Ferrimicrobium sp.: one gene and its partner. The protein of the gene in region 2 interacts with the protein of the main gene of each other region in a pairwise test. Links are inferred from orthologs where the notes say so. Each region holds a gene or a part of one and is shown on either strand. Other genes may lie near its edges. The genes, in order: M7Q83_RS11300 and recA.

Evidence for each region.
Region 1: the proteins of recA (region 2) and M7Q83_RS11300 interact in binary tests that used the Bacillus subtilis proteins (3 or more experiments, as listed by UniProt). The link is inferred for Ferrimicrobium sp. from one-to-one orthologs.

The regions. Positions count from the first base shown.
Region 1 is NZ_DAHXOI010000021.1:18,340-21,446, forward strand. The notes cover bases 270-3,057. They hold M7Q83_RS11300 (DNA-processing protein DprA), read right to left. Parts: upstream 2,229-3,057; coding sequence 1,311-2,228; downstream 270-1,310. Other genes in these bases: M7Q83_RS14330 (CHAD domain-containing protein), read right to left, coding at 270-353; M7Q83_RS11295 (phosphoribosyltransferase), read right to left, coding at 539-1,096; M7Q83_RS11305 (GNAT family protein), read left to right, coding at 2,765-3,057. In the rest of the region: more of M7Q83_RS14330, read right to left, coding at 1-269; more of M7Q83_RS11305, read left to right, coding at 3,058-3,107. UniProt on the Bacillus subtilis protein: Protein that helps load RecA onto ssDNA during transformation. Binds cooperatively to circular ssDNA, is able to bridge different segments of DNA. Favors the loading of RecA onto SsbA- or SsbB-coated ssDNA and formation of RecA-DNA filaments.
Region 2 is NZ_DAHXOI010000002.1:30,313-33,576, forward strand. What follows is about bases 130-3,074. They hold recA (recombinase RecA), read right to left. Parts: upstream 2,156-3,074; coding sequence 1,103-2,155; downstream 130-1,102. Other genes in these bases: M7Q83_RS01910 (MiaB/RimO family radical SAM methylthiotransferase), read right to left, coding at 130-681; M7Q83_RS01920 (competence/damage-inducible protein A), read right to left, coding at 2,276-3,074. In the rest of the region: more of M7Q83_RS01910, read right to left, coding at 1-129; more of M7Q83_RS01920, read right to left, coding at 3,075-3,264. UniProt on the Bacillus subtilis protein: Multifunctional protein involved in homologous recombination, DNA repair and competence.

The DNA of each region.
Region 1 (3,107 bases), on a different replicon or contig from region 2:
CTCTTTATGTCTGGTCTTGTAGCACTCAGCCGAACGATGAGCGATAACCGTCGAAGCGATGCTCTCGCTTGGTGAACCGACTCAGGCCCGTCTCCTCTGTAGAGAGCGCTGATCTCATCCAGATAACTCTCCTTCAAAGCAGCCACAACTAGGCCGAGAGGCTGGGCGGCCGGCGAAGTTGTCATTGAGGCGTCGATCACCGCTGGTCCTTGAGTTCTTAGCCCACAACTAGCCAACAACGACTCGGCGAGCCCAGGTTTCGGCGCAACTACCACAAAGGAACTCGACGACATGGAATGTGTATGATCCTGACTAACCAATGAGTAGTCGTACCCATGTTGTCCAAAACTCATGTTTGTTAGCCACGACCCGTCTTATCCATGAGTCACCATCACGGTGGCTCCACGGGCTACAAAACGGAGAGGAAGGCGGCCCTGCAAAGCTTTGGTCAGGCGATCCTGACTCTACCTCCTAAGAGCTCTAAAGAGTACACCTGGCGAGAACCCGCCTTGGAGCTACATGGAACCGCATAGACCCGCTATTGGTACCAGCAGTGATCAAGACAACAGCGGTTCCACAACCAGCCGAGACGCTTGGCCTTTCGCAGATATTCCTGATAAACAGGCCTGAATTTTCCGTCCCGCGGGACAGCAAAATGACGACCAATCGACACGATCCCGACCTTCGAGGCACCGATCTTTTTCAGTCGTGCTGCCATACTCTGTGCATTTGCACCGGTCGTCCAGGTGTCATCGAGAACAAGGATCGATTCACCGCTCAGCCGGTGCCCCAGACTCCGAAAACGATCTATCCTCGGCATCCGACCCTGATTTGCAGTTGGGTCCATCTCTAGTAGGAGCATGAACCGGTCCCGTGTCAGTCCAATAAGCTCTTCAGCTAAATGTTGCCAAGGATGAATGCCAAGCCGCTCTCTCGTTGTTGGCACAATGGTCACAAGATCGAACCGTTCGACGCCTGCCTCCTCGGCAACGCAGCGCTCGTGTATCGTTAGCCAACGCCACATGAGTGCGGCCAGCCCAAGTGTCATACGCTCTCGCGAACGTGCCAAATTGGTTTTTATAGCCCGCAAGTTCATAAGCCAACTGCTCTCCCTTGACTGCCAACGCAATCGAAGCTACCACATTTGCACGCTCAGGTAGGTGTGCCTCTGCTTGGCGACATTGGAAACACTTTGAATAGTTCATTGCTACCGCGGTGTGACAGACCTCACAAACGCCAGATCCTCTCGGCAAGATCTGCACCAAAAAATTCTCGTACGGCCCACTCAGTTCGCGAACGGTAGCCATTACTCAGTCCCAGACAAGCTCATCATGGTCGGTACTCAGCTTTTCCAGTTCGGGCAAGAGGTCATCGATTCCAGCCACCACCGTCACCCCCGACCTTGTCGCATACTCCTGTGCCCAATCATGAACCAACAAACTGCGCAGAAGAAAAACAGGGCGACCGTGCTCAAGCGCCAGCCGCGCCTGCATGCGTGCACCACTCTTCCATGCCGCCTCGACAACCACCGTGGCCGCTGCGTAGCCACTCATGACCGCGTTGCGCATGGGAAAGGAGTACTTCGCAGGAGGTGCATCTGGTAGGAACTGAGAAAGAAGCAATCCTTCCCGAGCAATCCTCTCTTGCAACCCCGCGTTCTGGGCCGGATACGATCGGCACAAACCCGTCCCGATGACAGCGACCGTCCTGCCTGCGACGTCCAGCGAGCCCGTGAGTGCTTCGGTATCGATTCCAGCGGCGAGCCCGCTGATCACCGGGACTCCACAGCGAGCAAGTTCTCTACCAAGTTCGAATGCCCGCGCAGCCCCTTCACGCGAGGGATGGCGGGTTCCAACAACAGCAACCCCACGGGCATCATCAACGGAGAACACTCCGCGATACATCAACAACGGAGGTCGCTGGTGGATTTCGCGCAGTTGTTCAGGATAGTCTGCGTCGAGCAACGACACCAAGGAGAGTCCTTCACGGTCCCACTCCTCAACGGTCGCCAACGCCTCGTGCAATCTCTGCTCGTGCACTGTTTCGGAGGCAAACAGCGATGGTTGCTCAACTGAAGTACGCAGGACTTCGATAGCGCTCTGGGTAGCCTCAATGGCATCAGCGATGGCTCTCCAGTCGGCACGTGCGCTCGTCAACAGCGCCACCAGTGCCGCATGCTCCTGCATGAGTAATGATGGCATCACAGCATCGTCTACTAGCTCCGTCATGAACTGATCGCCATGACTCGTCATCCTACGCGCTCGCTCCGACAACACTAGACCTACAGCAGCGATCACTAGCCCCACCCATAGCGCATGGCGTCCTTTGCTTCCGGCTTCGAAGACTAACTCCACGCGAATGAGGGTGTGGCCCGCAATTAGGGGCATTGCAATGACGAGTATTGCGCAGTTACGAGGCCCTCGTGAAACCAAGTGACAGGACCATAACCCGAGATCTCACGTGGCAACCGACACCTCCGATGTGGAGAGACTAGGTCGTATCTGGCAACGAAAGTTCGATGAGCGCCCAAACCGCGCCACCTTCAGGCTTTCTCGCTTTGGGCCGCCTTGCCCGCAGCGGCGAACTGGGACTTGGAGATTATCCGAGGACTGCCTTGAACAAGCTGGTCGTATAGCTCTCCTCACGGATACCTGACCCAACCTAGCTAAAGCCAGTAGCGACTACAGCTCCCGCGCGCCATCCATAGTCGACACAAATCCTGGAGATCTAAGCGAGATCGACCAACGAGTTCTAAGCTCGACCCATGCACCTTGAACAGATCCGACCATTCTCGACCGACCGGCTGCGCCTTCGCGGTCTGACTCCCCAAGACCAGGAGGCGCTTTATGCGTATCGCTTGCTCGCCTCGGTCTGCCTCTTCGTCCCCTTCGAGCCGATGACCAGGGCTGAGATCGCTGAACGCCTCGTCACACGATGGGCTAACCAATCCCTCAAACACGATGGCGATGGCGTCTTGATCGGCATTGAAGAGATCGCCTCGGGAGCACTCATCGGTGATATCAGCTTGCAGATCACCAGCCTTCACGACGGCAACGGCGAGATCGGTTGGGTCCTCAATCCAGCGTTTGGAGGCAAAGGTCTCGCCA
Region 2 (3,264 bases):
AGCCAAGTAACCTCGATCATTTGCACCAGCCTGTTCGGTGCGCAATCGTCGAGTAAGGTCGCGTCCATAGGAATTGACATTCTGCCCCAGTAGCGTGACCTCGGTCACCCCTTGCGATGCAAGGCTGCGCACCTCATCCACGACTGCCTGGAAGGGACGGCTGACCTCACCCCCTCGCACCTGGGGAACGATGCAGAAGGCGCAGTTGTTGTCGCATCCGGTTTGAATGGTCACCCAAGCTTTGTGCCCCTCCGTCGGCTCGGCACCAAGATCAGCCAACGGATCGGGTCCTTGGGTTATCTCCCTGACGTCGATCACCCGGCGCTCTTGATCGCTGCGTTCGAGCAACTCCACGATCGAAGCCAACGCATGCGTACCAACCACGACGTCGACATGGGGAGCCCGATCAAAGATCGCCTCTTGTTCACCCTGCGCCAAGCATCCTGCCACCACAATCCGCAGATCGGAATCGGCCGCACGCCGCTCCCGCAACTTATTGACCTGTCCAAAGAACCTATTATCAGCGTTCTCCCGTATGGTGCAGGTGTTAAAGACCACCACATCAGCAACCTCTTCTGAGGTCGCTGGCGTCATGCCCTGACGGCGCAGCAACGCCACAATCCGCTCAGAATCATTCTCATTCATCTGGCATCCAAATGTCTTGACGTAAAAGCTCTTCATCTACCCCAGGAGTCTAGTGGCCCACGCAAGGCCGCCTGAGAAAGGGCAACCGTACGCGATCGGTTCATCAAGGAACCAGGAGCTGCCCGGGTGCCACGGCCGTTCACATTGAGCTCAAATCGTACACCGACAGCTCAACTGTGTGCACGGAGCGCATCGCGGTACCATGTGCATCGCGGTACCATGTGCATCGCGGTACCATGTGCATCGAGGTAAGGTCACGCAATCTCCTACTCCCATCTACCCCAACCCGCCACGCCATTCGCACAATGCCCACGAACCGCCACGTGCAACCTCTGACCGATAGGAGCATGACGAGAAGAGAGATCGCCAAAAGCACAAGCGGCCGACGAGCCGGATGGCACCGGACCCGTCGACCACTCTCACCGTTAGCGAATACAGCCCACTGCTGGGCTGCGAACTAGTTTGCCGTCTCGGAAAATGCCTCCTCATCATCGGCCGGGAGCATCCCATGGGTCAAACCCTCAACGACCGTACCACTGACCTTTTCACGAATCTTCTGATCCAGCTCTGCCATGAGTTGTGGGTTGGCGGCAAGAAACGTCTTTACGTTCTCACGTCCTTGGCCTAGCTGCTCACCCTCATAGGTGTACCACGAACCCGACTTTTTAATCAGACCCAGCTCCACTCCCACATCGAGGATCGAGCCCTCTCGCGAGATGCCATGACCATACATGATATCGAACTCTGCCTGCCGAAATGGCGGCGCACACTTGTTCTTGACGACCTTCACCCTGGTGCGCGAACCGACCATCTCTGTACCGTCCTTGATGATCTCGACTTTTCGGATATCGAGCCTCACCGACGAGTAGAACTTGAGTGCGCGGCCACCCGGGGTAACCTCCGGCGATCCATACATCACCCCAATCTTCTCTCGTAGCTGGTTGATAAAGATAGCGAGTGTATTGGTATGATTCAAATTCGCCGTCAGCCGACGCATCGCCTGCGACATCAGCCGAGCCTGGAGCCCCACATGGGCATCCCCAATATCCCCCTCGATCTCAGCGCGAGGGGTGAGCGCCGCCACCGAGTCGATGACGACCACATCGATGGAACCAGACCTGATGAGAACGTCACAGATCTCCAGCGCCTGCTCGCCGTAGTCTGGCTGTGAGATCAAAAGACCATCGATATCCACACCGATCGCCTGTGCGTACACAGGGTCGAGCGCATGCTCTGCATCGATATAGGCACAATTACCGCCAATACGTTGCGCCTCAGCGACCACGTGAAGGGCGAGGGTGGACTTCCCTGAACTCTCCGGACCAAATATCTCGACAACACGCCCTCGCGGAAGTCCGCCAACGCCGAGAGCAAGATCCAGTGCCATCGCTCCAGTCGAGACCGACTCGATCGTCATCTGCGGAGCCTCGCCCATACGCATGATCGAACCCTTGCCAAACTGCTTTTCGATCTGGGCGATCGCTATATCAAGTGCCTTATCCCGTTCCACCGTTCCTCCTCATCAACTCTTACCATAGACTAGATCGAAGCTCGGACAATTCGTACATCTGATCGAATATAATTGTCACACTCGCCACAGAGAAACTCGCTCCGGCGGCAGCCGATCATCTCAGCGTCTCACACCCGTCTCAACGAGCTCGAATCCACGTGCCGATCCACTCAGGGTCAATCGCACCAGATCGAGCGCGGTGGCAGTAGCATACGTGCGGATTCGCTCACGATCTCCTAGGAGTTGCACCTTGCGTGCAGAAGAATGGCCATGCAGGCTCATCCCAATCCACACCGTGCCGACTGCCTGGCCCTCCATCATCTCAGGACCAGCCACTCCGGTCGTTGCGACTCCGAGCTCACTCCCTAACAGCCGAGCCACACCTTCAGCCATCGAACAGGCAGCCCCCTCGGATATCACCGCGGCCGTCTTGACACCGAGCAGCTCCTCTTTGACGGCCGTAGCGTAGCTAACGACTCCACCACGGAACCATCGAGAGGCTCCAGGAACACGCACCAGTTGCGAGGCCACCATTCCTCCGGTGAGCGACTCCGCAACCGCGATCGAGATACCCTGAGTCAGAGCGAGCTGGGCCACCACGGATTCCAGGGTATCGTCGTCTACTCCAAAGATGGCATCCCCGAGGAGCTGACGCGCTCGACCCTCCTCACGATCGAGTAGGATAGCGGCCTCGTCCTCGCTCATGGTGTTGACCGTAAAGCGTACCTTTACCCCTTCGATCCCCGATGCGAGAAAAGCAATGGTGACATTCGAACCCTCAAGTTCTTCGAAACGCGGCGCCATCAATTCAGCAAGGCGTGACTCACCAAGCCCCCAGGTTCGCAGCACCCTAGATCGAATCACGGCAGCGTCGTTGCGTCTTGCACGTAACTCGGCGAGCACCTCGTCAGCGAGCATATCGTCGAGTTCATACGGGACCCCAGGCAAAGCGAAGATGACTTTGTCTCCAACGGGAACGATCAACCCAGGTGCCGTACCCTTGCGCTGAGCGATGACCGTCGCCCCATCGGGTACCAGGGCCTGTCGATAGTTATTGGCCGACATCGGCCGACCTCGCTGGGCAAAAAGCTCCTCGATGACCGCACGAA